3 regions of the Aeromonas sp. Marseille-Q7275 genome follow, and region 1 is predicted to be linked to each of the others. Evidence: predicted binding sites of a transcription regulator. Region 1 holds the regulator's gene; each other region holds the start of a gene.
What was found. The regulator sigma-54, encoded in region 1, starts transcription at its own class of promoters, with help from an activator protein. The targets are predictions, from matches to a motif close to TGGCACNGTTTTNGCTT.
Positions count from the first base shown of each region.

Region 1 (9,526 bases):
GTTTGCCGCCGAAGATGCCGATCAGGCTGAACATGAAGGCCAGCAGCGGCATGCTGATGGCCCCGGCCCAGAAGCGGGGCGCCACTACCCGGCGCAGCGGGTCCACTGCCATCATCTCCAGGCTGGAGAGCTGCTCGGTGGCTTTCATCAGGCCGATTTCGGCGGTGAGGGCCGAACCCGCACGACCGGCAAACAGCAGGGCGGTGACCACAGGGCCCAGCTCCCGCAGCAGGGAGAGGGAGACCAGGGGCCCCAGACTCTGCTCGGCGCCGAAGTCCTTCAGTACGTTGTAACCCTGCAAGGAGAGCACCATGCCGATGAAGAGGCCGGACACCAGTATGATGGCGACCGATTGTACTCCCACTACATAGAGCTGCTGTACCAGCAGGGGGAAGTGCTTGCGTGGCTCGGGTTTGCCCGCCAGCGCGTGAAACAGCATGATGGTGGCGCGGCCGACGGCGCTGATGAACCGCACCCCGCTCCGCCCCAGCTTGCTTATCTGACTTATGAACATCACAGATCCTGTAGCAGGTCGCCTGCCGGAAAATGAAACGGAACAGGACCATCGGGCAATCCCTTGAGGAACTGCTCGACCTCTGGATTGTGCTCCTCGCGCAGTTGCTCCGGCGTGCCCTGCGCCACCACCCTGCGGTTGGCGATGATGTAGGCGTAGTCGGCGATGCTCAGCACCTCCTTCACATCGTGGGTGACGATGACGGAGGTGATGCCGAGGGCATCGTTGAGTTCCTTGATGAGCTTGACCAGCACCGCCATGGTGATGGGATCCTGGCCGACGAAGGGCTCGTCATACATGATGAGATCCGGATCCAGCGCGATGGATCTGGCCAGGGCCGCACGACGGGCCATGCCGCCGGAGAGCTCGGAGGGCATCAGGCGGGCGGCACCACGCAGACCCACCGCCTGCAGCTTCATCATGACGATGGTGTGGATCAGCGCTTCCGGCAGACCCGAGTGCTCCCGCAGCGGGAAGGCCACGTTGTCGAACACCGTCATGCCGGTGAACAGGGCGCCGCTCTGAAACAGCATGCTCATCCGCTTGCGCACCTCATACAGGCGGCCGCGGGAGAGGGTGGGGATGTCTTCCCCGTCAAACAGAATATGACCGGACTCAGGCTTGAGCTGGCCACCGATCAGGCGCAGCAAGGTGGTCTTGCCGATGCCGCTGGGGCCCATGACGGCGGTGACCTTGCCACGGGGAATGGTCAGGTTGATCCTGTCGTACAGCAACCTATCTCCGTGACTGAAGGTCAGGTCGGAGATGGTGATCAGGTCATCGTTCAAACAATTGTCCATCCGGTATAAATGAAGAGCGAATTTTATGGGCTAGTCTAGGTCTAAGCAACAGCAAGGAACAACTATTGAGCGGCTTTGCCCCCCAAATACGCGACAGTTTTATGTAACAACTTGCATCAGCGGCAGAGCGTCCCGCATCCGATTCGCTTATCTCGGCAGACTTTTTTATAATCCCGCAGCAAATTTCGGCCCGGAGCTGTGCCTTTATGTCTGTAAAGCCTGAAAAAGTGTCTGAATTGTTCGATTTCCGTCGCAGTGCCCGTGCGGTGCTGGACATAGAAAAACAAGCCATCGATGGACTCTACCAGTACCTCGACGAGACCTTCGAGCGCGCCTGCGAGATGGTGCTGCGCTGCGCCGGTAAGATAGTGGTCACCGGCATGGGCAAGTCGGGCCATGTCGGCAACAAGATTGCCGCGACCCTGGCCAGCACCGGGACGCCCGCCTTCTTCCTCCACCCTGGCGAAGCCAGCCACGGGGATCTGGGGATGATCTCCGCCGGGGACCTCATCATCGCCATCTCCAACTCAGGCGAGAGTGACGAGATCCTGGCCCTGCTGCCGGTGCTCAAGCGCCGCGGCATTCCGCTCATCTGCATGACAGGCAACCCGGCCTCCACCATGGCGAAAGAGGCCAACGTGCACCTGTGCATCAAGGTGGAGAAAGAGGCCTGCCCGCTGGGTCTGGCCCCGACCTCAAGCACCACGGCGACCCTGGTGATGGGGGACGCCCTGGCCGTGGCCCTGCTGGAAGCTCGCGGTTTCACCGCCGATGACTTCGCGCTCTCGCACCCGGGCGGGTCGCTGGGCAAGCGGCTGCTGCTGCGGGTCGGCGATCTGATGCACAGCGGCGAGCTGTTGCCCCGGGTGGGGATAGATGCCACCATCAGCCAGGCGCTGCTGGAAGTGAGCCGCAAGGGCCTTGGCATGACGGCTGTGGTGGATGAACAGGGGCTGCTGGCCGGTCTGTTCACCGACGGTGACTTGCGCCGGATCCTGGATCTGCAGGTGGACATTCACCACACCCCGATCAGCCGCGTAATGACGGCCAACTGTGTTACCGTAGGGCCTGAGATGATGGCGGCCGAGGCCGTCAAACTGATGGAAACCAGAAAGATTAACGGATTGCTGGTGGTGGATGAGGAACGGCGACCACTTGGCGCCTTCAACATGCACGACCTGCTGAGAGCCGGGGTGATTTGATGCAAGACGTACCGACCCTCTATGGTCCGGTAACGCGCAGCCAGTACGAGAAGGCGGCGCAGATCCGCCTGCTGGTGTGTGACGTGGATGGGGTGCTCTCCAATGGCTTCATCTATATGGGCAACCAGGGGGAAGAGCTGAAAACCTTCTGCACCCGCGACGGTGCTGGCATGCGTGCCCTGCTCAACGCCGGCATCGAGATTGCCATCATCACAGGGCGCAACTCCCGTATCGTCAGCGATCGGATGAGGGGTCTGGGGGTGCGGCACCTGGTGCAGGGGGCGGATCAGAAGCTGCCCCACTTCGAGGCGCTGCTGACCAAGCTCGGTCTGGAAGCGTCGCAAGCGGCCTACATGGGGGACGACACCATAGATCTGCCGGTGATGCAGGCCTGCGGCCTCGGCATAGCGGTGGCGGATGCCCATCCGCTGGTGCTGGCTCGTGCCGATCTGGTGACCCGCCTCGGGGGCGGAGTGGGCGCGGTGCGCGAGGTGTGCGATCTCATCCTGCAGGCGCAGGGCCTGGGCGACTACCAACCAGAGGCTTCGGTATGAACAAGCAGACGTTTCTGTTCGGCCTGCTGTTTCTGGCGGCGCTGGCCGCCTGGCAGCTCGGCGAGATCGAGCTGGCGCCCGAACCGGCTGCCAAGGTAGAGAACTATCAACCGGACTTCACCGCCAAGAACCTGGTCACGACCCGCTTCAACGAGCAGGGCAAGCGGACCGAGCGGTTGGAGTCCGAATATGCGGAGTATTACCAGATCCTCGAGCAGGCCACCTTCGACAAGCCGGTGGTCTACATGTTCGATGAGCAGGGGGAGGCCGAGTGGAAGGTCACGGCCGAAACCGGGGTGCTCAACACAGATGACAACGTGATCCTGCGTGACAAGGTCCATCTGGACGGCCTGCTGCCGGCGTCTTTCATCTCCACGCTGGATACCCCCTATCTGGAGCTGGATCTGGTGACCCAGGACGTGAGAAGCAACCAGCACATCAGCATAGTGGGTCAGGAATTCCAGACCGAGGGCGTTGGCCTGAAGGGCCATCTGGATCGTAAATATTTCGAATTACTGGATAAAGGCCATGCCACTTATTTCAATGAAAAACGTTAATCTGGCCCTCGCGGCCCTGCTGCTGTGCAGTACAGTGAGCGCCAAAGAGTCCGACTTTGCCGAGAAGGTCTATGTGGATGCGGTCAAGCAAGTGGCCGAGATGCAGGACAACCGCATCACCTTCAGCGAAGACGTGATCATCACCCAGGGCACCATCAAGATTAAGGCCGACAAGGTGGTGGTGATCCGCTCCGGCGACAAGGGCGCAGAGGTGATGACCGCCTATGGCAATCCTGCCACCTTCTTCCAGATCCTGGACAACGGCAAGCCGGTCAATGCCCACGGCAACAGCATTCGCTACGAGCTGAAGAACCGTCTGGTCACCATCACGGGCAACGGTCAGCTCAAGCAGGAAGACAGCCAGGTCACCGGCGACCTCATCCGCTACGACATCGTCAAGCAGAAGATGATCGCCGAGAGCAAGGGACCCACCCAGCGCGTCAAGACGGTGTTCCTGCCGGATCAGGTAGAAAACTTCGACAAACCCGCCGATCAGAAGAAGTAGGAAACAGAAGCCATGGCAGTGTTAAAAGCAACGGGTTTGCAGAAGAGCTACAAGCGCCGCATGGTGGTCAGCGACGTGAGCCTGGAAGTGGGCACCGGCCAGATAGTGGGGCTGCTCGGCCCGAATGGTGCCGGCAAGACCACCTCCTTCTACATGATCGTGGGCCTGGTGCAGCGGGATGCGGGTCTCATCACCATCGACGAGCAGGACATCAGCCTGCAGCCCATGCATATCCGCGCCCGCAATGGCATCGGCTACCTGCCTCAGGAGGCCTCCATCTTCCGGCGCCTGTCGGTGTTCGACAACCTGATGGGGGTCATGCAGACCCGCAAGGGGTTGAGCCGCGAGGAGCGTGAGGATAAGGTCGAGCAGTTGCTGGAAGAGTTCAACATCACCCATATTCGCGACAGCCTGGGTCAGAGCCTGTCTGGCGGGGAGCGACGCCGGGTCGAGATTGCCCGGGCGCTGGCGGCAGAGCCGCGATTCATCCTGTTGGATGAACCCTTTGCAGGTGTTGATCCCATTTCGGTCATAGACATCAAGAAGATCATCCAGCATCTGAAGGAAAGAGGGCTGGGCGTGCTGATCACGGACCACAACGTCAGAGAGACGCTGGATGTGTGCGAGAAGGCCTACATCGTCAGCCACGGCAAGATGATTGCCGAGGGGGCGCCGGCCGATATCCTCGCCGATGAGCAGGTCAAGCGCGTCTATTTGGGCGATCAATTCAGTCTATAGTAAGGGGGCACCCCTCATTTTTGTTAGGTGACTGCCTCGCTGAACATAAGGATATCCCGACGTAGATGAAGCCGACATTACAGTTGCGTCTCGGTCAGTCCCTGACCATGACGCCACAATTACAACAAGCGATTCGTCTGCTCCAGCTCTCCACTCTGGAACTCCAGCAGGAAATTCAGCAAGCGCTCGATAATAACCCCTTGCTGGAGCAGGAGGAGAATGAGGCGCAGGAAACCAGCCCGATAGAGCCCCAGGACGCCAGTCAACTCGACTCCAGCGACGCCATGGCGCAGGACAGCATGCCGGATGAACTGCCGGTGGACACCACCTGGGATGAGGTCTACTCCGCCGGGACCGCCCAGAGCGCCGGCCCCATTCATGACGGGGAAGACAGCGTCTATCAGGGGGAAACCACCGAAAACCTGCAGGACTATCTGCTGTGGCAGATGCGACTGACGCCGTTCAGCGATCTGGATGCCGCGATCGCCCTCGCCATCATCGATGCCATCGACGAGTCCGGCTACTTGACCGCCTCTCTCGAAGATATTCAGGCTGCAGTCAGCAGTGAAGAGGTAGAAGTTGAACTGGATGAAGTGGAAGCCGTGCTCAAGCGGGTGCAGCATTTCGATCCGGTCGGCATAGCCGCTCGCTCGGTGCAGGAGTGTCTGCTGATCCAGCTTGGTCAGTACTCGCCGGATCTGCCCTGGCTCAATGAGGCAAGGGAGGTGATCCGCGAGCACATGGACCTGCTCGGCAACCGTGACTACCGCACCCTGGCGCGCAAGACCCGGCTCAAGGAGAGCGATCTCAAGGAGGTGCTGGATCTCATCCAGCAACTGGAGCCCAGACCCGGCAATGGCATCATCCAGAGCGAGTCGCAATACGTGATCCCGGATGTCTCCGTGGTCAAGAAGGGGGCGAAGTGGGTGGTTGAGCTCAACCCGGATTCGGCGCCGCGCATCCGTGTCAACGAGGCCTATGCGGCCATGGCACGCAATGCCCGCAGCAGCACGGATACCCAGTTCATTCGCTCCCATTTGCAGGAGGCCAAGTGGTTCATCAAGAGTCTGGAGAGTCGCAACGACACCCTGCTCAAGGTGGCCAGCTGCATCGTCGAGCAGCAGCAGGGCTTCTTCGAATACGGTGAAGAGGCCATGAAGCCCATGGTACTCAACGACATCGCCGAGGCGGTGGAGATGCACGAGTCGACGATTTCACGGGTGACGACCCAGAAGTACATGCATACGCCCCGTGGCATCTTTGAACTGAAGTTTTTTTTCTCCAGTCATGTCAATACGGAGGGAGGAGGAGAGTGCTCATCGACCGCAATTCGCGCCCTGATCAAGAAGCTGGTGACGGCCGAAAACCCGGCCAAACCGCTTAGTGATAGCAAGATCGCGGATTTGCTGGCCGAACAGGGTATTATGGTGGCGAGACGCACGATCGCAAAGTACCGTGAATCCTTGTTGATCCCGCCATCCAATCAGCGCAAACGCCTGGTTTAGGCAAACAAAAGGAAGACGTTATGCAAATTAACCTGACCGGACACCATGTCGAGATTACCGAAGCTCTGCGTGATTATGTGAATAACAAATTTGCCAAACTCGAGCGTCACTTTGACCATATCAACAACGTACATGTGGTGTTGAGCGTCGAAAAACTGAACCAGATCGCCGAAGCCAAGCTGCACGTCAGCGGGGGAGAGGTGTTCGCCAATTCGCAGCATGCCGACATGTATGCGGCGATTGATACCCTGCTGGATAAACTGGATCGGCAGATCATCAAGCACAAAGATAAGTTAAATCAAAAATAACTATGCAACTTGAACACATACTGAGTCGGGACTGCACCAAGAGTGCGGTCCCTTGTACCAGCAAGAAACGCGCCCTTGAGATCATCAGTGAGCTGGCCGCAGAGCGCCTCGGCGCCTCCCGCCAGGTGCTGTTCGAAAGCCTGCTGGCGCGGGAAAAGATGGGCAGTACCGGGATCGGTGCCGGTATCGCCATTCCCCACGGCCGGATCGACGACGCCTTTGCGCCGACCGCCGTGCTGATGACCTTCTCCGAACCCATCCCTTTCGATTCTATCGACAATCAACCGGTTGACCTGCTCTTTGCATTGCTGGTGCCGGAAAGCGAGTGCAAGCAGCATCTCAAGACCCTTTCCCTGATGGCATCCAAGCTGGGTGACAAGGCCGTCTGCCGCCAGTTGCGCCAGGCGACCAGCGACGAAGAACTCTATCAGATCATGACTTCGGCCTGATGCCGGGTCTGACACCGCCACGTTGGCGTGAGGGGACAAGATGCAGTTAATAGTGGTAAGCGGTCGTTCGGGCTCCGGCAAGACGGTGGCCCTGAGGGTGCTGGAGGATCTGGGTTACTACTGCGTGGATAACCTGCCGGTCAACCTGCTGCCCCAGCTGATCGTCTCGGTGGAGAGCCAGTATGACAAGCTGGCGGTCAGCATAGACGTGCGCAACCTGCCGACCCAGCCAGACAAGCTCGACAACCTGCTGACCCAGGTGCGCAACGAGGGGCGAGTGGAGTTCTCCAGCTTCTTCTTCGATGCAGACAACGGGACCCTGCTCAAGCGCTATGGCGAGAGCCGTCGGCTGCACCCTCTGTCCCGCAAGCAGCTGTCGCTGGATGAGGCGATCCGGGAAGAGACCCACCTGCTGGCGCCCCTCTCCTCGACCGCCGATCTGCGCATCGATACCACCAACCTCAGCATCCACGACCTCAGCGAGCTCATCAAGACCCGGGTGCTCGGCAAGAAAGAGAACGAGCTGGTGCTGGTGTTCGAGTCGTTCGGCTTCAAATACGGCATCCCCAAGGATGCGGACTTCGTGTTCGATGCCCGTTTCCTACCCAACCCCCACTGGATCCCGGAGCTCAAGCCGTTTACCGGTCAGGATGAGCCCGTGGCCAACTACCTCTCGGCCCAGGCGGACGTGATGCTGTTCATCCAGCAGATAGAGAACATGCTGGTGACCTGGTTGCCCCACCTGGAGCGCAACAATCGCAGCTATGTGACCGTCGGCATAGGTTGTACCGGCGGACAGCATCGTTCGGTGTTCATCGCCGAGCGGCTGGCCAGCACCTTCCGACTGCTTGGCAAGAACGTGCAGATCCGTCACCGCACGCTGGACAAGCGCTCCACCCAAGCCTGACAGACCCACAGGATGTTCAGATGACAGTTTCCGCCTCGGTAGAAGTCAAAAACAAGCTGGGAATCCATGCCAGACCGGCCATGATGCTGTTCGAGCTGGTGCAGGGATTCGATGCCCATGTGCTGCTGCGCAACGAGGACGGCATCGAGGCCGATGCGGACAGCGTGATCGGCCTGCTGATGCTGGACTCCGCCCAGGGCAAGCAGGTGGAGGTGCAGGTGGAGGGCCCGGAAGAGGTGGAGGCCCTGGCCGCCGTGGTGGCGCTGTTCACCTCGGGCTTCAACGAGGAGTGAGCGACGCCTCCTCTGCCGTCATGAGCCGGCGCGCGCCAGCGCCTTGAAGTCGTAAAAGTCCCGACAAGCCAGCAGAGCCCTGCTGGCTTTTTCGTTCATCAGCACCAGAAACAGATCGTAGAGCCCCATCGCCTCCTCATAGTCCGCCTTGCTGATGGCGAGCACGAAGACGAGGGTGGCGGTCTCGCCATTGCCCCAGTCGATCCCCTGAGGGGCCAGCACGGTATAGACCAGGGTGCGGCGGGCCAGCAGGCCGAGGGAGTGGGGCAGGGCTATGCCCTCTCCCAACATGGTGGAGACGATGCGCTCCCGCTCGTGCAACGACCCCCTGAAGCCCGGCTCTACCAGCTGCTCGGACTCCAGCTGGTCACAGATGCGGCCAAACAGCTGCGCCTGGCTGAGCGGCTCTGTGACCACCATGAAGTGGTCGGCATCGAAGTACTTGTCCAGCAGGTAGGGGCGGGTGCGGTCGATCAGCACCAGCTTGCCGAGCTGCTCCAGCTGGTATTGGGTCGGGAAGGGGGCGACCTGCACCACGGGGGCGTTCTTCTCGCTCACCTTGACGGTGCTGATGACAAAGTCCTGCTCGATGTGCGCCAGTCCCTCGTAATCCCGTACCGATTCCAGGCTGGTCAGCTGCAGCTGGGGGTACTCCCGCCGGATGCGTGCCTCCAGTACCCGGAAGGTGGCGTTGCCCGCATCGCACAGGAGCATGGCCTGGGGACGACGGGTGTAGCCGATGTCATGGTGGCGCTCCAGGCCGACCCCGATATGGATCACCAGATAGCCGATCTCGTGATGGGTCAGCCGGTAGGGGGTCTGCCTTATCCACTCCGAGATGGCGGCCAGCGTGATGTCGTAGGCGAGGGGATAGTACTGCTTGATGTGGTCCGCCAGCGGGTTGTGGCTGCCTATCTGGTATTTGACCCGCAGCAGCATGGCGCTGATGTGGGTCTGCAGGTCTGCCCGCAACTGCGGGTCGGCGCGCAGATCATAGGGGTAGTGCTGGTGGATGTAGGTCAGCAGATGCTCCACCAGCTGCTCGCTCTCGGCGGCCATGGCAGGGCTGAGCTGGGGGGTATCGGCAGTGAGGCGGGCCTGGATCTGGATGGCGAGGCAGGCGATCTCCTCCTCCCCAGGCGGAGTCAGGGTCGGCAGCTCGCCATAGATGTCGCGGGCCACCGCGGCCAGGGT
Region 1 is NZ_CBCPLW010000018.1:25,380-34,905, forward strand. Features, by position in the region: gene mlaE (lipid asymmetry maintenance ABC transporter permease subunit MlaE) at 1-514, opposite strand, end outside; gene mlaF (phospholipid ABC transporter ATP-binding protein MlaF) at 514-1,314, opposite strand; gene ACWPWQ_RS16185 (KpsF/GutQ family sugar-phosphate isomerase) at 1,521-2,516, shown strand; gene kdsC (3-deoxy-manno-octulosonate-8-phosphatase KdsC) at 2,516-3,070, shown strand; gene lptC (LPS export ABC transporter periplasmic protein LptC) at 3,067-3,627, shown strand; gene lptA (lipopolysaccharide transport periplasmic protein LptA) at 3,614-4,132, shown strand; gene lptB (LPS export ABC transporter ATP-binding protein) at 4,145-4,870, shown strand; gene ACWPWQ_RS16210 (RNA polymerase factor sigma-54) at 4,936-6,375, shown strand; gene hpf (ribosome hibernation promoting factor) at 6,396-6,683, shown strand; gene ptsN (PTS IIA-like nitrogen regulatory protein PtsN) at 6,686-7,132, shown strand; gene rapZ (RNase adapter RapZ) at 7,173-8,039, shown strand; gene npr (PTS phosphocarrier protein NPr) at 8,060-8,332, shown strand; gene ACWPWQ_RS16235 (BglG family transcription antiterminator) at 8,351-9,526, opposite strand, start outside.

Region 2 (9,526 bases), on a different contig from region 1:
GAGCAGGCCGAACACCCGATTGAGCAGCGCCTCATCCCCGGCCAGCGCCTCCTGCGCCAGCCGTCGCCAGCTCGGTGTCTTCGGGGGTTGAGGTGCCACTGTGTCGGCATTGAGGCCGAGCAGCCGGAAGATCAGCGGCTCCAGCGGATCATGCCGGCTCCAGCGGATGGGTTCCGCCAGATGCAGCTCCTGCCAATCCGGGGTCTGCCTATCGAGCACCCGTTTGAAACGCAGATGAAAGCCACGCCCCGTCCCCTCATAGCCGTGCTCGGTGGTGGCGAACACTATGCGGCTGTGATGAGCCAGGATGGCCTCCAGCAGCGGAGTCGGAATGGCGGCGGCCTCATCCACCAGCAGCAGATCCGCTTGCACATCCCCTTGAGCGACTCGGTCTGGCGACACATAGGTCAGGCCCGCCAGCCGCTCAGGGGTGTCTGCCAGCGCCGCCGAGGCATGGGCAAAGAGCGTGGCGACAGTCGCCTGGGCGGGTGCCGTCACCACTATCTGCAGGCCGGGATCCTGACGCAGCAGATCGGCGCTGGCCAGCCCCAGCAGCGCACTCTTGCCGCGGCCACGATCCGCGCTCAGCACCAGCGGACGACGGCGATGACCATGCAACACCTTGTAAATGGCCGGCAGCGCACGGGCTTGATCGGTACTGAGTGGCCGACTTGCGTCAAGAGGACGCCAGGGCTCGCCGCCGGGGGGAGGACTCAAGGAGAGGGCGGGATCCCCTGTCAACAGCCGCACCAGGCGGGCGATAAAACCATGACCCGCCAGCCTGGCATCCTCAGGCTGGGCGACCAGTCGCAACCTGTCCGGATCCGGGTAGGCTGGCCACTCATCTCTGGGAGGCGTCAGCAACAGCAGCAGACCACCGGCACGCAGCGTACCCGCCAGGGCGCCGAAGGCATCGGGATGAAAACCGCTGAAGGCGTTGAACACCAGGGTATCGCACTCCTGACCGAGCCGTTGTAGCGCCTTGGCAGCGGGCAGTGGCTTATGGTGCTCGGGGCCATCTCCCAGCCAGAAGACAGCCTCCCCCAGCAAGGGTTCGGCGCGGGTGATGCAATCGGCTTCGAGCCCTTCCAGCCAGATCAGGCGACGCTCACCGGCGTGAGCGAGAGCCTGGCGCAACAGATCCACCTCAGCAGGGATCATGAGGCTGAACTGTCGTCCGGCTTCACCCGCGGCTCAAACATGCGCTCCCCCATCTGATCGATGAAGGTATGGGCTTTTTGCACCATGAAGCGCTCGGCGTCGGCTGGGTTGGCGAACAGATCGGAGCGGATGAAGCGATGAGTCTGTAATTGCCCGTCGATCTCCCTGGTGATGCGACCGGCCAGCCTGTACTGCCCCCCTTCCGCCATGGGTTCGGGATAGATGAGATAGCCGGCGTATTCGGTGGGCGTGACATCGACTATCTGGGCAGCTTGCCCCTTGAACAGGGCACTGAATAGTTTCTTGAGCATCTTGGTCTCCTCTCTGATGGTTGCATTCTCCTCAAGGGGGGAATCACTGGCAAGCAGGGGATCTTATTACCATTCGTTCTTTGCATTACGAACCATTCTCATTTAGATTTCATCTCATTCCAGCATGAGGTCCATTAATATGTACGTGTGTTTGTGCCGCGGCATCACAGATAACCAGATCCGCAAGGCGGTACAGGCAGGCAAAACCGAGTTCAGACAGCTGAAACAGTCGCTGGAAGTCGGTGCCCAATGTGGCAAGTGCGTGCGCATGGCGATGGAGATCATCGCCACCGAGATCGACAAGCTGGAGTCGGAGCAGGCGCCCCTTTATTACGAAGTGGCCTGAAGCGCCTCTTCCCGACCTCCTCACTTCATCGAGCGGATGCTCTCCCTTGCAGGGGAGCCGATTCGCCATCTTCTTATGGTCATTTTTCTCGACTACGCTCTAGTGATCGGTGCCCTAGGCTCGAACACGAGGAGTAATGTCGATGAAAGGAGATCCCAAAATCATTGCCCACCTCAACAAGGTGCTGGCCAATGAGCTGGTTGCCATCAACCAATATTTCCTGCACGCCCGCATCTACGATGACTGGGGCCTCAAGGGGCTCGGGCACAAGGAATATCATGAGTCCATCGATGAGATGAAGCATGCCGACGAGCTGGTCAAGCGAGTGCTGTTTCTGGAAGGACTGCCCAACTTGCAGGATCTGGGCAAGCTGCGCATCGGTGAGACAGTCGAAGAGATGTTGCGCTGCGATCTGTCACTGGAAATGGATGCCATCCCCGACCTGAAAGTGGCCATCACCTATGCCGAGTCCGTCCATGATTACGTCAGCCGTGACCTGTTCCAGGAGATCCTGGAAGACGAGGAGGAGCACGTCGACTGGCTGGAAACCCAGCTGGACCTCATCGCTCGCATCGGCCTGGAAAATTATCAGCAATCCCAGCTTCATACCGCATCATCCTGAGTGCGGATGTCATCAAGATCTGCCCCCAACCCGCCAAGGCGGGTTTTTTCTGGGCCGCCAGCGTCAAGCCCAGGCATGAATCTGAAACATACGGGCATTACTGTCTGCCAGGCAGGAGCCAACCGGGTGGTTTCCCCAAGTCAGCCACCCCCTTTTACGGCACGGGGCGCACCGCCGGGCTCGGCACACGAGGCTCTGCCCCAAGCCGGATTGAACCATTGCAGTGATCACAGTTACGATGCAGGGCAGAGCAGCACACGCCGCTTTCGATTAGGATACGGCCCTATTCCCATCACTTTGCTACGGATGATTTCCATGGAACTGATTGCACGTGAGATGGCGCCCCACAAGCGGGTAGCCCTGGTGGCTCACGACAACATGAAGACCCCATTGCTGAACTGGGTGCTGCGCCGCAAGGAGGAGCTCAAGCTCCACCACCTCTATGCGACCGGCACCACAGGCACCCTGCTCGGCAAGAAGGCGCAGCTGCCCATCACCTGCCTCTTCTCCGGCCCCATGGGGGGCGATCAGCAGCTCGGCGCCCTGATCGCCGAAGGGAAGATCGACGTGATGATCTTCTTCTGGGATCCCCTCAATCCCGCGGCGCACGATCCGGATGTCAAGGCACTGCTGCGCCTCGCGGCGGTCTGGAACATCCCGGTCGCCACCAACGAAGCGACGGCGGACTTCATCATGGACAGCCCGCACATGCAGCAGGCATTCAGCGTACAGGTACCCGACTACGCCGGTTATCTCAAGGCAAGAACCGAGTAGCCTCAGCCAGATAGCAAAGAGCCGGACAGTGTCCGGCTCTTTCGTTAGAAGGATGGTGGCGGCTCAGCGCTGGAAGCTCTTCTGGGCAAACTTGGGTCTGGCATTCATGATCTGCTCCACCTGCTCGTCGCTCATCTTGCCGCGTGACAGCCCCAGCACCTTGTAGGTCAGCAGCGGCCGTGCCGGCAGCGCAATCATCAGGGCGCGGATCTGGTTTTCGTCCTCTTTCTCTCGCACCGGCTTGCCATAGGCATAGGTCAGCACCCCAGCATCCATCAGGTTTTTGACGGCAGGCTCGGTGATCGGCAGGTTTATGACGCTTTTCCGTTGCAGCACGAACTCCCGCAGCACCGCCTTCTCGTTGAAGTCGAGGAAACCTATCATCTGGGCCAGTTGATCCTGTTGACGACGGGATTGCCACTCGTCACAGGCCCACTCCCAGGCGATCAGGAAACCCTGGCTGCAGAAGTAGGAGATGGCGATCAGCATGCCAACCCCCAGCCAGGCGGCGTGAGCCGTGGCCCACTGACTGACGGCGCCTTTCATCAGCCCGGCCGGGAACAGCAATATGATGCTGCAGCAGAGCAGCAGCCAGACCATCAGCCAGTTGAGGCGATTCAGCTGATAAAAATGTTGGATCCACCGTTTCATCGTTCACCCTTCCCAAGTCAATGTGGACAGTAGTCAACTCATAGCAATCCCTGTGCCAAGGCGAGGATCCTGTGGGCGGGATGCGGATCCTGGCGAGCAGACTGATGGGAATGGTCGCTGGCCAGGTTACATCCCCTTACAACTTGCCGGGGGGATGAGCCGCCATTTTCCTTGTGGGGTGACCCGTCTCTTGGTAAAAACCCCGCACTGTCATTGGGGAGTAGCAACCCGCCCGTGATCCGGGCCGGGCTCATGTCAACATTCTTGGATCTGCCGATCCATGGCATGGGCGGCGATAGCATCTATCGCTCTGCAAGACCTTTGGCCTCGATACGCAAGCCAGCCGGGCGAGCCGTATCGGGTCCATCGGTTGTTCTGCTCGCCTGGCGGTTGCCTATTATGTTGATCACCCTGCTGTTATTTCTGCTCTCTGCCGTCACCATCTACCTGGCCTGCGAATATTTCGTCAACGGTATCGAATGGACCGGCCATCACTTCAAGTTCTCCCAGAGTGCCACCGGCTCCCTGCTGGCGGCCCTCGGCACTGCCTTGCCCGAATGCATAGTCACCCTGAGCGCGCTGCTGATGGGGAATGCCCCCGCCCAGCAACAGATAGGGATAGGCGCCGCCCTCGGTGGCCCCCTGGTGCTCTCCACCATAGGCTATGCCGCCGTCGGCCTGACCCTGCTGCTGTGTATGAGCCGCGAGCACAGGGTCATCAATGACGAGGTGCAGCGCGAGATAGGTCGGGATCAGGCCTGGTTTGTCGGCATCTTCCTGGTGGCGGTGGCCCTCGGCATGGTGGCCTTCACCGGCAAAACCTGGCTGGCACCGTTGTTCGTGCTGGTTTATCTGGTCTATGTGCGACGCGAGCTGAAACAGACCGACAGCCACGAGACCGAGTTACCCTCCCCCCTCAAGCTGGATCCCAAGGCCGGCACCCCGGCCCTTCGCAAGGTGCTGCTGCAGACCCTGGGAGCCCTGGTGGTGGTGGCGCTGGCGGCGCAGCTGTTCGTTCATCAGCTGGAGAGCATGGGTGAGCTGTTCGGCCTCTCTCCCGTGCTGGCGGCCCTGCTGCTGAGCCCGGTGGCGACCGAGATGCCGGAGCTGATGAACGTGCTGATCTGGGTGCGGCAGGGCAAGAACCGGCTGGCGCTGGCCAACATCTCCGGTGCCATGATGATCCAGGGCACCATACCCAAGGCATTCTGCCTGCTGTTCACCCCCTGGTTGCTCGACAGCACCATGATGGTCTCCTCCCTGGTGACTCTGCTGGCGGTGGTACTGCTGTGGTGGGGCTTCAGCCGTGGGCGGATGACGGCGGGCAGGCTGGCCTGCGTGGGGCTGGTATATCTGGGTTTCTGCGGCTGGCTGATGGTGAGCTGAAGGCACCTGGCATCTGAACATGGCGCCATCAGCAAGGGCAGGATCGGATCCTGCCCTTTTTCATGGATTTAGGTTAGCGGGTTGAGCCCCGGGATCAGAACTGCTGGAACCAGCGCTGGATCTGGGCCGGATCCTTGCTCTGGGTCAGGGAGAGCATCAGCAGGATGCGCGCCTTCTGCGGGTTCAGGGTGCCGGCGGCCACGAAGCCGTACTTGGCGTCATCGATCTCGGCATCCAGGGTGGTGGCGCCGGTCGGCACGCGAGCGGATCGCACCACGCGGATGCCATCCTTGCTCGCCTTGGCCAGGGTGTCGAACAGTGTGTGGTAGAGGTTGCCGTTGCCCACGCCAGCGCTGACGATACCGTCAAACTTGGCATCCACCATGGCCTTGGCCGGCAGCTCGGTGGCGTTGGCATAGTTGTAGACGATGCCCACTTGCGGCAGCTTGTCGAGCTTGCTCACGTCGAACGGCGTCTTGCTGGTGTGCAGGCGGGCCGGGCTGCGCTGGTAGTCGATCTTGCCGTTGTGAATGTAACCCAGCGGGCCGAAGTTCGGGGCGGCAAAGGTCTGCACCCCTGTGGTATTGGTCTTGGTGACGTCGCGGGCATCCAGCACGGTATCGTTCATGGCGACCATGACGCCACGGCCCTTGGAGCTGGGGTCGGAGGCGGTAACCACGGCGTTGTAGAGGTTGAGCGGGCCATCGGCACTCATGGCGGTGGAGGGGCGCATGGCGCCGACCAGCACCACGGGCTTGTCGCTCTTGACGGTCAGGTTGAGGAAGTAGGCGGTCTCTTCCATGGTGTCGGTGCCGTGGGTGATGACGATGCCGTCCACGTCATCCTTGGCCAGCAGCTCGTTGACCCGCTTGGCCAGCTTGAGCCACACCTCGTCGTTCATGTCCTGGGAGCCGATCTTGACCACCTGCTCCCCCTGCACGTCGGCCAGGTTCTTCATCTCGGGCACGGCGGCGATCAGGGTCTCGATAGCCACCTTGCCCGCTTCATAGTTGGACTGGGTGGCGGACTGTCCCGCACCGGCTATGGTGCCACCGGTCGCCAGGATATGAACCTGCGGCAGGGCCATGGCCAGGGGGGAGAGGGTCATGCCGAGGACGACGGCGAGCAGGGTCTTGCGGATAGGGTGAGTCATGCTGCAATCCTTTTGGGTTAGTTGACAGCAGCATTTTCATCCAACTCAGCTCGTTTTTAAGTGATCACTCTCAACAATAAAAACAAGTAAACAGAATATTGGTCTGATTTTTACCCATATAGGGATAAATCACTCCGCACTGAATCCCCTGGCTTCGATCAGCGCGATCAACTCGTCCCTGCTCAGCTCGCTCTCGATGACGGCCTTGCGGCTGCCAAAATCGACCCGAGCCTGGCTGACGGCACTTTGGGCCAGCAGCGCCTTCTGCAGGCTGGCGGCACAGCCACCGCAGGACATGCCGGAAATGGTGAGTTCTATGGTCATGGGATATCTCCTCTGTTGATGTGCCGTCAGCCTAAAGCTGACGCTCGCGGCAAGGTCAAGCCCTGGTAACGCGGCCCGTCTTGGCTAACACCTCACCCCATCTATTCCAGGTAGTTCATCAGGGCAGCCCCCAGTCAGACGGCTGGTGACCAGCGAGCCGGGGACGTGGCGAGGAGGGATGATATTAACCGCCAATTTGCACCCCATGACTGGGACCATCACATCCCGATAACGCCTTACCCCATCAGTCCCAAATAGTTCATCAGCGCCGCCCCCAGGCTGGTGGTGACGAGCGAACCCAGGGTAGTGGTGGCGATGATGTTCGCCGCCAGGGCGCTGTCCCCCCCCATGGCGCGGGTCATCACATAGCTGGCGGCGGCGGTGGGGGTGGAGCTGATGAGGAAGAGGATGCCGAGGGCCTGGGGAGTGAAGCCGAGCGCCCAGGCCCCCAGCACCAGCAGCACGGGAATGCAGAACAGGCGGTTGGCGGTGGCCCAGCCGGTCAGCATGGCGCCGCCGCGCAGGGCCTTGAGGTTGAGGCTGGCGCCGGTACAGAGCAGCGCCAGCGGCAGTGTCATGCTGGCGAAGTAGTTGCCGGTGGCGATCACCAGCTGGGGAAGTTCTATGCCGAGCAGTCCGAACGGCAGGGCCGCCAGTATGGCGATGATGAGGGGGTTTCTGACGATCCCCTTGAGGATGGGCTTGATCCCTTTTCCGCCCCCCAGGCTGCGGGTCAGGGTGATCACGGCGAGGATGTTGTAGAGCACTGTGATGGAGCCCACCAGCAGGGCGGCGGCACCTATGCCCTCGGGGCCATAGGCGTTCTGCACATAGGCCAGCCCCATGATCCCCATGTTGCCGCGAAAGCTGCCCTGCACGAAGATGCCCCGCAGTTTCTGCTCGCTGATGAAGCGGGCCGCCAGCAGCTCCAGCACCAGAAAACCGGCCAGGGTGCCGAGCAGGCCGTAGAGGATGAGCCAGGGGCTCGGCATGGTGGAAAAATCGGTGCGCACCATGCTGAGAAACAAGAGGGCTGGCAGGGTGACCTGAAACACCAGACGGGAGGCGGACTCGACGAAGCTGTCGGGCAAGAGACCCAGCCGCTTGAGCCAGATGCCGAGTACCAGCACCAGACAGATGGGGCCAGTGATGGAGAGGGAGAAGTGCAGACTTGCCAGCAGATCCATGATGCGCGTCCTGTGCAATGGCGGAGGCTCCGCCTGGGCAAAAGGGCATTCTAACGCCATGGGCTTGTATTCACAGGACTTAATCACAACAATGTCTGCATCCCGGTTGCCGCCCTCCCCTGTCACGGATCCCACATGGAAAAGAAACTGACCATCCTCGATATCGCTCGCCTCAGCGGGGTCGGTAAGTCGACCGTCTCCCGGGTGCTCAATCAGGATCCCAGGGTCAACGCCCAGACCAGGGCCAGGGTCGAGGCGGTGATCGCCGAGCACGGCTTCGTGCCGAGCAAGTCGGCGCGGGCCATGCGCAATCAGAGCCAGCAGGTGGTCGGCATAGTGGTGTCGCGCCTCGACTCCAGCTCGGAGAACCAGGCGGTGCGCGGCATGCTGGAGACCCTCTACCAGCGTGGCTACGACGCCGTGCTGATGGAGAGCAAGTTCTCCCCCGCCAAGGTGAGCGAGCACCTGGCCGTGCTGGAGCGGCGCGGGGTGGACGGCATCATACTGTTTGCCTTCAACGATCTGGACTACGCCGCCATGGCGCCGCTCAGGGAGAAACTGGTGCTGATGGCCCGCGAGCGTCCCGGCTTCTCGTCGGTCTGCTTCGACGATGACGGCGCGGTACGAGCCGTGCTCGCACACCTCGGGGAGCGCGGCCTGACAGAGGTCGCCTATCTCGGGGTCGAACGCAGCGACCTCACCACGGGGCTGCGCCGCCATCAGGCCTACCTCGACTACTGCCGGGAGCAGGGACTCACTCCCCGCAGCGCCCTCGGGGATCTCGGCCTGCAAAGCGGCTACCGACTGGCGGCCGAGCTGGTCACCCCCAGCACCCAGGCCATGGTCTGCGCCAGCGACACCCTGGCCATAGGCGCCGCCAAGTACCTGCAGGAACAGGGGCGCACCGACATCCTGGTGAGCGGCCTTGGCAGCAATCCCATGCTCACCTTCCTGTTTGCCAACACCCTCAGCCTGGATTTCGGCTACAAGGATGCGGGCATTCTGGCCGCCAGACAGCTGCTCGATCAGATTGAAGAGGGGCAGGCCCCCAGAGCCACCATAGCCCCCTGTCAGCCCCTGTAGTCTATCTTTTCCTCTCATTACCGGCGTTTTGCACTTTTTGTGACCACCGCCACGAATTGGGAACGTTCCCATTGCTGATGTCTGCCACTGGCTTCATGCTGATTGGGAACGATACCAATAAGCGGGCGGTCATTGGCCAGCCGGCAAAGAAACGACCATTATTCATGGAGTCACAGAGGGAAGGCTCATGTCAAAAGTCAACACACAGCATCTGGCACAGCTGATCGAACGGATCGGCGGCAAGGACAACATCACCACCGTCAGCCACTGCCTGACCCGGCTCAGGTTCGTGCTGGCCGATCCGGCCAAGGCCGATCCCAAGGCCATCGAGACCATCCCCTCGGTGAAGGGGAGCTTCACCCAGGGCGGCCAGTTCCAGGTGGTGATCGGCAACGAGGTGGATCAGTGGTACAAGGCGCTCACCGAGGAGATCGGGGTGAGCGGCGCCAGCAAGGATGCCGCCAAACAGGCGGCCCGCCACAACATGAATCCGCTGGAGCGCGGCATCTCCCACCTGGCGGAGATCTT
Region 2 is NZ_CBCPLW010000015.1:85,584-95,109, forward strand. Features, by position in the region: gene ACWPWQ_RS14875 (tRNA(Met) cytidine acetyltransferase TmcA) at 1-1,161, opposite strand, end outside; gene ACWPWQ_RS14880 (HlyU family transcriptional regulator) at 1,158-1,472, opposite strand; gene ACWPWQ_RS14885 (bacterioferritin-associated ferredoxin) at 1,612-1,818, shown strand; gene bfr (bacterioferritin) at 1,961-2,440, shown strand; gene ACWPWQ_RS14895 (methylglyoxal synthase) at 2,756-3,214, shown strand; gene ACWPWQ_RS14900 (superinfection exclusion B family protein) at 3,278-3,865, opposite strand; yybP-ykoY riboswitch at 4,069-4,176, shown strand; gene ACWPWQ_RS14905 (sodium:calcium antiporter) at 4,265-5,251, shown strand; gene ansB (L-asparaginase 2) at 5,346-6,404, opposite strand; gene ACWPWQ_RS14915 (heavy-metal-associated domain-containing protein) at 6,534-6,728, opposite strand; gene ACWPWQ_RS14920 (AEC family transporter) at 6,965-7,915, opposite strand; gene treR (trehalose operon repressor TreR) at 8,051-8,998, shown strand; gene treB (PTS trehalose transporter subunit IIBC) at 9,186-9,526, shown strand, end outside.
Region 2: the regulator sigma-54 is predicted to act here: its motif matches at 3,907-3,923, upstream of ACWPWQ_RS14900 (superinfection exclusion B family protein).

Region 3 (9,526 bases), on a different contig from region 1:
GCCTTGCCGTCCGCCAGCGACAGATCCTTTCCTTCCCCCCCGGCGAGGAGCGAGGGCGACAGGGCGCCGTCGGCAGGGACTGCCTGACTGGGCGCTAGGTTTAACTGGGTCTGTATCATGCTGGGATCCCTGACGACAATCCTGTGATGACCGCACATCCAGGGGCGGAGGCGGCGTCTTAGCCTGTGTTGGCAATAGAAAGCAAGTTACAGGCCAGAATGGTGATAGCGTCGCAGTATGGCGTAATCGTCCAGCATCTTCTGCTCCTGACGCTGGGCCTTCAGCTGCGCTCGTCCCGCCTGCTTCTCGAGCAGCAGCTCGACGGCCTTGCGCCGCTGCTGGGCTTCGAGCCACTGGGTACGGCACTGGGCCAGCGCCTCGCGCACCTGCAGCACCCCTTGGTACTGCTGGGTCGCCGCATTTTCCAGCTTGTTGATGAAGGCGTGATACTGGCTGTTCTGCTGGGGCGTGATCCCCTGCAGGCCGCGATCCGTCCACTGCTGGTGATAGATCTGGCGGTACTGGTTGAGGGCGTTCTGCTGATCCATGAACAGCTTGAGATCCTGCTGGGCCTTGGCCAGCGCCATGGCGGCCTGCTGTTCGGCCTCCAGCAGCCGGCCCGCCAGCAACGTCAATCCTTTACTCATAAGGGCTCTCCACCGGTTAACGCATCAGCGGCATGGCCACCAGCTGCAGGGATTGCAGGCCTTCGTCGTAGTGAATGACCTCGCGCATCTTCTGCTGCAAGAACTGATCCAGATAGGGTTTCTGAATGATGGCCCTGTCGATGCGCGGATCCGATCCCTGGCTGTAGGCGCCTATGGTGATGAGATCCCGGTTCTGCTGATAGAGGGAGTAGAACTGCTTGAAGGCGCGCGCCAGCTCCATGTGCTCAGGTGAGGTCACCATGGGCATGACCCGGCTGATGGACTTTTCGATGTCGATGGCCGGGTAGTGGCCCGCATCCGCCAGCTCCCGTGCCAGCACTATGTGGCCATCCAGGATGGCCCGCGCCGCGTCGGCGATGGGATCCTGCAGATCGTCCCCCTCCGTCAGCACGGTGAAAAAGGCCGTGATGGAGCCCTGGCCATCGCTGCCGTTGCCGGCCCGCTCCACCAGCGCCGGCAATTTGGCAAACACCGAGGGGGGGTAGCCCTTGGTGGCCGGCGGCTCCCCCACCGCCAGGGCGATCTCGCGCTGAGCCTGGGCGTAGCGGGTGAGGGAGTCCATCAGCAGCAGCACGTTGAGCCCCTGCTCGCGGAAATACTCGGCGATGGCGAGCGCCGTCTCGCACCCCTTGAGCCGCATCAGCGGCGAGGCATCGGCCGGCGCCGCCACCACCACGGCGCGCTCGCGCCCCTCGGCGCCGAGGATCTCCTCGATGAACTCCTTCACCTCCCGACCCCGCTCGCCGATGAGGCCCACCACCACCACGTCCGCCACCGAGCCACGGGTCATCATGCCGAGCAGCACCGACTTGCCGACCCCGGAGCCGGCAAACAGCCCCATCCGCTGACCCCGTCCCACGGTGAGCACGGCGTTGATGGCGCGCACCCCCACGTCCATGGGCTCATGGATGGGACGACGGGCCAGGGGGTTGATGCGATGCTGGGCGAACTGCACCGTCTGGGAGGAGATGATGGGGCCCAGCCCGTCCAGGGGCTGACCTATGCCATCTATGACCCGGCCGAGCAGGTTCATGCCCACGGGGATGCCGTGATCCTCGGTGATGGGCACCACACGGGCGCCGGGGATGACCCCCTTGAGCTGCTCGCTCGGCATCAGAAACAGCCGATCGCCGGAGAAGCCCACCACTTCGGCCTCCAGCACGCCGTCCTGGGTGTCGATGCGGCAGAGGGCACCGATGGCGGCGCGGCAGCCGATGGCTTCCAGGGTCAGCCCCACCACCCGGGTGAGTTTGCCCGCCACCGGCGGTATGGGAGCCAGATCGCGGACCCGGTAGCCTTGCAGTCGACTGAGCAGGGATGCGGTCATCGCGCCTCCAGAGAGAAAGGGGAAAGAGTGTCAGCCGGCATTGTCACGAAGGGAAATGGTGCGCAGCAGCCTGGCTTCCCCTTGCCTGACCGGAAAAGGGTGTCAGCCGGCATTGTCACGAAGGGAGAGGGGGCGCAGCAGCCAGGCTCCCCTGTGCCTGACCGGAAAAGAGTGTCAGCCGGCATTGCCGCGAAGGGAGAGGGGGCGCAGCAGCCAGGCTCCCCTGTGCCTGACCGGAAAAGGGTGTCAGCCGGCATTGTCACGAAGGAAGTTGCGCAGCAGTTGCTCGATGCGCCCCGAGAGGGTCAGATCGATGCTGGAGAGTTCGGTGGCCAGCTGCAGATCCCCCGGGGAGAGGGTGGGATCGCTTTGCAGCCGCCAGTGACGCCGGGCACACTCCTCGGCGCCGAAGGCCTGCTCGACCCGGGCCACATCCTCCGGGTGCAGCATCAGGGTGACCCCCTGCTCGGCGGCGGGCAGCAGGGCAAGGCCCTGCTTGAGGGCTTCGAGCAGCAGTCTTGGGGAGGTCTCGGCCTCGTGGCGAATGAGGGCGCGGGCAAGCTGCTGGACCAGCGTGATGAGCTGCTGCTCCACGGCGCCATCCAGCTCCTGGAGCGGATTGGCGAGGCGGGCGGCGAGCCCCTGCCAGTGGGCAATCTCCTGCTCCACCTGGTCGCGGCCCAGGGCCAGCCCCTCTTCGCGACCCTGCTCCAGGCCCGCCTGATGGCCCTGCTGCAAGCCTTCCAGCTTGCCCTCTTCGAGCCCCTTGGCAAAACCGGCCTCCCGCCCCTCGACCAGCCCCTCTTCCCAGGCGGCCTGGCGGATTGCCTCCACCTCTTCGGCGGTGATGCTGGGGGTGGGCTCCTCCGGCTGCTCTTCTGGCGGCATCTCGTCCGCCTGCTCCTGGCGATACCAGTCAGGGCCGAGCCCCAGGGCATTGCTCTGGATCTCGGACTCGACCTCCATCTCGGGCCAGCCCCAGGCCTCTACCCGGGTCTCGTCCGTCTCGGGTCTGACATAACCCCGCAGCTTGCTGTTCTTGTTATTCATGTGCGAAAGACACTCCTGGCGTGCCGGACGAAGGGGGCGACATCATCGCACATTCCATTGCCCATGGCTTAGAGGAACTCTTCGCCACCGCCGGCCCCCAGCATGATCTCGCCCGCGTCCGCCAGACGGCGTGCCGTGGAGAGGATCTCCTTCTGGGCGGCTTCCACCTCGGAAACCCGGATCGGCCCCATGGCCTCCAGATCGTCCGCCAGCATCTCGGCGGCCCGCTTGGACATGTTCTTGAACACCTTCTCGCGCATCTGGTCGTCCGAGCCCTTGAGGGCCCGTTGCAGCAGATCCCCGGGCACTTCCCGCAGCAGGGTCTGGATGCCCCGATCGTCCACGTCGATGAGGTTCTCGAACACGAACATCAAGTCCTGGATCTGCTGGCTCATCTCCTCGTCCGACTCGCGGATGGAGTCCATCAGCTGGCCTTCGATGTTGGTGTCCAGGTAGTTCATGATGTTGGCGGCAGCCTTGAGGCCACCCATCTTGGCCGCCTGGGCACCGGCCGCACCGGCGAACTGCTTCTCCATGATGTCGTTGAGCTCTTGCAGCGCCGCCGGTTGCACCTCTTCGAGGTTGGCGATACGCATCACCAAGTCGAGGCGCACCTGCTCCGGGAACTGGCTCAATATCTCGGCGGACTGCTCCGGCTCCAGATAGGAGAGCACTATGGTCTGGATCTGCGGGTGCTCGTTCTGGATGATGCTGGCCACCTGGCGGGCATCCATCCACTTGAGGGAGTCGAGGCCGCGGGCACCGGATCCCAGGATGATCTGATCCACCAGGTTGCTGGCCTTGTCCTCCCCGAGCGCCGCCACCAGGGCCTTGCGCACGAAGTCTTCGCTGCCGATGCCGATGTTGGTGTATTTCTGGATGTCGTCGATAAATTGACGATGCACCGCCGCCACCCGATCGTGACTGAAATCCGACATGGAGGCCATGGACATGCCGAGCCGCTGCACCTGCTTGGGCTCGAGGTGGCGGAAGATCTGGGCGGCATCCTCCTCGTTGAGGCTCAGCATCAGCACCGCCGCCATCTCCATCCCGCCCATCTGATCCAGGATCTGGCGCTGGCTTTCGGTGATGTCGTTACCGGTGACTTGGTTTTTCTTCTCTTCAGGCATCTCGGTTCGTTACCCATTCTTTGATGACCTGAGCGGCCAGGTCTGGTTCATTCGCTACCAAGGCGCGTACGGCCTTGAGCAGGTCCTCGTCACGGTGCAAGTCAGGCAGCTTGAGCTGGCCATCCCGCAGGCCGAACACCGGCTCGGCCTCGGCCTGGGCCGCCAGCAGGCTCAGCTCGTCGTCGCCACCCAGTACGGTGTGGTTGTCGAAGTCCAGCTCCCCTTCCGGCTTGGCATCCGGGTAGAGCAGGCGCTTGAGCATGGGCCGCACCACGGTGACGATGAGCACTATGATGACCAGCACCGAGGCGGCGATGCGCACCGCGCGCCAGAACCAGGGCTGCTCGTAGATAGGCATGTCGGCCACGGCTTCCAGCTCGGGGCGGTTGAACGGAATGGCAACCACCTCCAGGGTGTCTCCCCGGGTCACGTCAAAGCCGAGGCCGCCGCTCAGCAGACGGCGCAGGGTATCGAGCTCGGCCTGGCTGCGGGGCTCGCGAGTGACCGCCCCCTCAGCACCGGGAGTGGCCTTGTAATCCACCGCCACCGACACCGTCATGCGGCGGATGCCGCCCTGCTGGCGCCGGATGTGGCTGACGGTGGTGTCCAGTTCGAAGTTGCGGGTCGCCTCCTTGCGGGAGCGGCCGGAAGAGCCGGTTCCCCCTTCAGCGCCGGCGGCCTGCTCGGGAATGCTGGAGGCGGCGGGGGGCTGATTGGTGAGTGCACCAGGCACGCCGCCATTGCTGCCATTGGCGCTGTTCTCTTCCACCGTCATCTCGGAGCGCACCGCAGGCAGGTCCGGATTGTAGGTCTTGCGGGTCTGCTCCTGCTGGGAGAAGTCGAGGGAGAGATCCACCTCGGCCGTATAGTTGTCGGCTCCCAGCACCGGGATCAGGATGGCGTCAATTTTTTGTTTGTATTCGAGCTCCTGCTTCTGCTGCATCGCAAACTCCTTGCGAGTCTGGGCAGAGAGCGGGTCTTGCGAGCCGGAGTTGAGCAGGCGGCCGTTCTGATCGGTCACGGTGACGCGGGTCGGCTCCAGGCCGTGCACGGCGGAGGCGACCATGTCGACGATGGAGTCCACCTCCCCCTGGCCCAGGGCAGCCCCTTTCAGGCTCAGCACGACGGTGGCGCTCGGCTTGCGCTCGTTGCGGGCGAACACGTTGTCCTTGGGAATGGCCAGCAGCACCTGGGCCTTGGCGACGTTCTGGAACTGCTCGATGGCGCTCGCCAGCTGGCGCTCGCGGCTCAGTTTCAGACGCTCGCTCTCCATGCGCTGGCTGACCCCGAAGCTGGAGTCCTTGAGCAGTATGGCTTCGCCGTCGTTGCTGGCCTCGCTGCTGCTGGCGAGGCCGGCGCGGGTCAGGCGCAGCCGGATGTCCGCATAATTCTCGGCACTGACCAGCACGCTCTTGCCTTCGACCTGATAGGGGATCTTCTGCTGATCCAGATAATCCAGGGTGGAGACCAGCTCCTGGGTGTTGAAGGTGCCGAGGGGACGCATCTCCGGCTCCTTGCCCCACAAGAGGATGAAGACGGCGATGGCCAGACAGATGGTCAACCCCAGGATCAGGGTGATCTGCCGCAACACATCGGTGTTGGACAAGAAGCCCAGGGCCGAGCTCTTCTGCTCGTGCTCATCGAGGGCGGCAGCCCCCTCGTTGTTCATCAGCAGATCGCCGTTTGGATCGTTAGCCACTCTTCAGGTCCTTATTGCTGACATCTTCGTGATGCTCGGTCGCCATGGGGCCGAGTTATACCGGCATGTTCATGATGGTCTTGTAGGCATCGACCATCTTGTTGCGCACCTGTACCGTCGCCTCGAAGGCGATGGAGGATTTCTGCCCGGCGATCATCACCTCGGACAGGTCCACCGACTTGTCGCCCATATCGAACCGGGTGCGCAGATCGTTGGCGCTGCCCTGCAACTCGTTGACGTTGTCCAGGGCCTGCTGCAGCATCTGACCGAAATCCGAGTTGACCGGACGACCGGGCTGGGTCAGCGGCGTGGCACCGGCTTCGACCTTGAGTGCCTGCATCTCTTGCATCAGGCTGCTTGCGCTAATTTCCATCTTCCCTTCCCAGACAAATCATTGACACTGGCAAGCCTTAAGCAATTAGAGTGCCAAAAGGGAAGATGGACTGGCCGCCGGCGCCAAGGGGGAGCCACAAGCGGGCCTCCTGGCCCCGACTCATGTCACCCCAGCACCAGCTTCAGATAACCGAGATGCAGATCTCGGTGCTCGTCCGCTGGCAGCTTGACCAGCACCTCGTCGTGCAGGAAGCGCGCCTTCTCGGTGGCCTGCTCAGGGTCCGCCAGGCCCACCGCCACCAGCCTGGCGACGATGGCCAGCGCCAGAGCCATGGTCGCCTCGTCCGCCCGTCCCCAGCCGAAGACGACCCCCTCAGCCGCCCCTTCCGCCAGGGGTGCGACCTCATCGCCATTGACCCAGAGGACCATGGGACTGCCCTCCTGCAGCCGCAGATAGATGCACTGCCGCTCCCACTCCCGGCGCCGCTCCACGGCAGATTCAGATGCTTGGGTCATGCCACTCTCCTTGTTCAACGACTGTGTCTTGCTTGCGCCCATGAAAAAGAGGGCCGAAGGCCCCCTTTTTACTGCAAGTCACGTCATTTAAACAGGCAGTATTTCAACATGATAAAAGAAAAATACCGGATCGCAGCCAGGGACCTTCGTCACTTGTTCAGATCCTCATCAAGCCAGTATTTGGAACCCGAGATATTGGCATCGAGCAGCAGCCCCTTCTCCCCGATCTGGTAGATGGCCATGCCGCCATTGTACTTGGCGGTCAGCTCGGCACTCTCCTTGCCGGCCACGGCCCCCACTTCGGAGGTGGCCTCCCAGCCCTTGTTGACGAAGGCATCGAACCTGGCCTTGTCTTCAAACAGCACCACCTGCTGGTAGAACTTGCCCCCCATGCCGGCGGCCAGCCCGGCGCCAAACATCTTCATATAGGTGTGCTTGCCCGTCTTGCGATTGATGGCAACCCCGGATCCCTGGTTGGTGTGCACCATCAGGGAGAACTTGCGCGAGTCGAACACCGCATAGCCATAGGCCTTGTCAAACAGCAGCTTGGCGGAGGGTTGCTCGTTGAACAGCCGTACCAGGGCGGTATCGGCCATGGTATCCAGGGCGGTTCTGGCCTCGGCGGGGGTCTTGGGCTCCAGCATGGTGTCGAGCTTCTTGTCGGCGGCCGTCAACCACTCCTTGCCGGTGGCGGCGCTCTCTTCCGTCCAGGCGCCCGCCTTGTTGTAGGCATCGGCTCCCCAGGTGGAGACAGACTCCCAGGTCGCCTTGGAGAAGTCGGTGATCCCCTGCCAGGCTTCCTTGCTGGTGTCGCTCACCGCGGTGCCAAGCTCGGAGGCCGCTTCCTTCAATTTCGCCCAGTCGGCATGGCTGGGGCCAGATGCAAGTGCCAGGACGGCGGCAATCAACCAGGATCGGCTCTTCATTGTGTGCTCCTTTAATATCCCATCAGCGGACATGTCACCCTATCAGATTTAAGACTACTCAAAGAAGTCCTGAGTGCCTGTCCCCTCCAGCGGGTCAACCAGGGCCAGGCTTCCCCGGCGGCGAGGGGACGGCGGCTGTGCCCTCATGAGCGGGCACAGCCTCCCTGACGGCAAGGGACAAAAGCTGACCGTAAATATTGTTCGGCCTGACAACCTCGGTTGTATAGTTTTTGGTTAGCCATTCCGGTAAAATCCGCGCCCTTGAATAAGAGCCACCTAAGAGTGATTGAGCGATGTCCAACACAAAACAGGCCCCCAAAGTAGGATTCGTCTCCTTGGGTTGACCCAAAGCAACAAGACCAATCCATGGCTAATACTGTCAGTAAGGCTTGTGCTGGCGGGCTCCCATCACTGTACCGGTGCCGGAGTTGCAAGCTGTAGTACTGACATGTTGCTCAACACAGGATCATATATCCCGTTACCTAGGAGGTGTTCGTCCGTTCAACCATCAGGATACGCCCGAACTCGCTCAGGCTGTGCTCGACCTCCTCAGCCGCATCGAGCATGGGATCCTGACTGAACGCCTAGGCTAGGATGTTATGTTGGGTTTACCGATATTAAAGAGGTGCTTAATGACGTCCGTCTCTATGGAGACTCATAAGGCGATAAAAATGCTAATTGGCGCCGGTTATAATCCAAAGAAGCTGAGGCTACGTTGGCATTACTTTACGAGGATGAGCGACAAATAAGTCCACCAATACAGCAAACCGCGAGAAAGACCCGAATGCCCTCCATCATGTCAGAGACTTGTTCACTTTCTTAGCTCCTGAGGTATCGGCCATTGCTGCTTAAAATCCATAAATTCGGCAACAAACGAAACCATAATGCTCTTAACAAATTCATCATATACGGATTGATTGATAGTGACATGTACGAATGACTCCACTCTCAAAGAATCTCCTACTGCGGCTAGGAAATCCGCATCTTGAAAGGTTAGTGTCACTGTGCCACTTTTTTGATTCTGGCTCAGAACGATCTGCTGATTGGACATTTTCCACCTCGAAATGATGCTTATATGCAGTGTCATTATATGCGTGTACTCACAGCCGTGTACAGCACGCCGTATAACGTAGACCATAGATCCTCTAGTGAGGAGATAAAATGGATTCTGACGAGTTTGAGCTGGCGATGCTCGCAACTGCATTCGGTAAAAATGTACGAGAGCTGCGGTCTGCACGAGGTATGCAACAGGAAAAACTAGCACTAATTGCTGGTATAGACCGTGGTCATATGGGAAAAATCGAACGTGGGGAAACTAGGGTAACCCTGGAAAAAGTTTATCAGATCGCCAAGGCCCTAGGGGTCTCGCCTGCATCATTGCTGCCATAACCATAGCTGTTGCTCTAACCAAATGGCCTGCCAATAAACTCGAACATGCCAAACACCTAACCTTATAACTGCATACAAACCACCCAAGTCTGGTCTGGTCTGGTCTGGTCTGGTCTGGTCTGGTCTGGTCTGGTCTGGTCTGGTCTGGTCTGGTCTGGTCTGGTACAGTTTCAGCCAGTGCCAGGCGAAACCACATTCGTTGTCATCAGAAGCATCGTCCAGACGGCCAACTAGAAACCGGCAGGTTTCTCAATCCCCTCATTGTTGACCACAACAAAACCATTGAAAACAATAACCCTGAGCTTGGGGGCATTCTGAAAATATCGATGATACTGAGGTTGGTGTACTCAGACTCGACTGCACAGGCATTACACAGCGTATCGAGCGCTGAAATTAATTTAGCTCGACCGGTATGAATCGCTACACCGCATCGTACAGCATCATCCAATCTGCCATCTCAAGCCCTATCCATATCACCAAAAAATGTA
Region 3 is NZ_CBCPLW010000034.1:281-9,806, reverse strand. Features, by position in the region: gene ACWPWQ_RS20800 (flagellar hook-length control protein FliK) at 1-119, opposite strand, end outside; gene fliJ (flagellar export protein FliJ) at 207-647, opposite strand; gene fliI (flagellar protein export ATPase FliI) at 664-1,995, opposite strand; gene fliH (flagellar assembly protein FliH) at 2,242-3,045, opposite strand; gene fliG (flagellar motor switch protein FliG) at 3,114-4,175, opposite strand; gene fliF (flagellar basal-body MS-ring/collar protein FliF) at 4,168-5,874, opposite strand; gene fliE (flagellar hook-basal body complex protein FliE) at 5,930-6,247, opposite strand; gene ACWPWQ_RS20765 (hypothetical protein) at 6,373-6,723, opposite strand; gene befA (beta cell expansion factor BefA) at 6,873-7,649, opposite strand; gene ACWPWQ_RS20755 (hypothetical protein) at 8,461-8,700, opposite strand; gene ACWPWQ_RS20750 (helix-turn-helix domain-containing protein) at 8,811-9,038, shown strand.
Region 3: the regulator sigma-54 is predicted to act here: its motif matches at 6,287-6,303, upstream of fliE (flagellar hook-basal body complex protein FliE).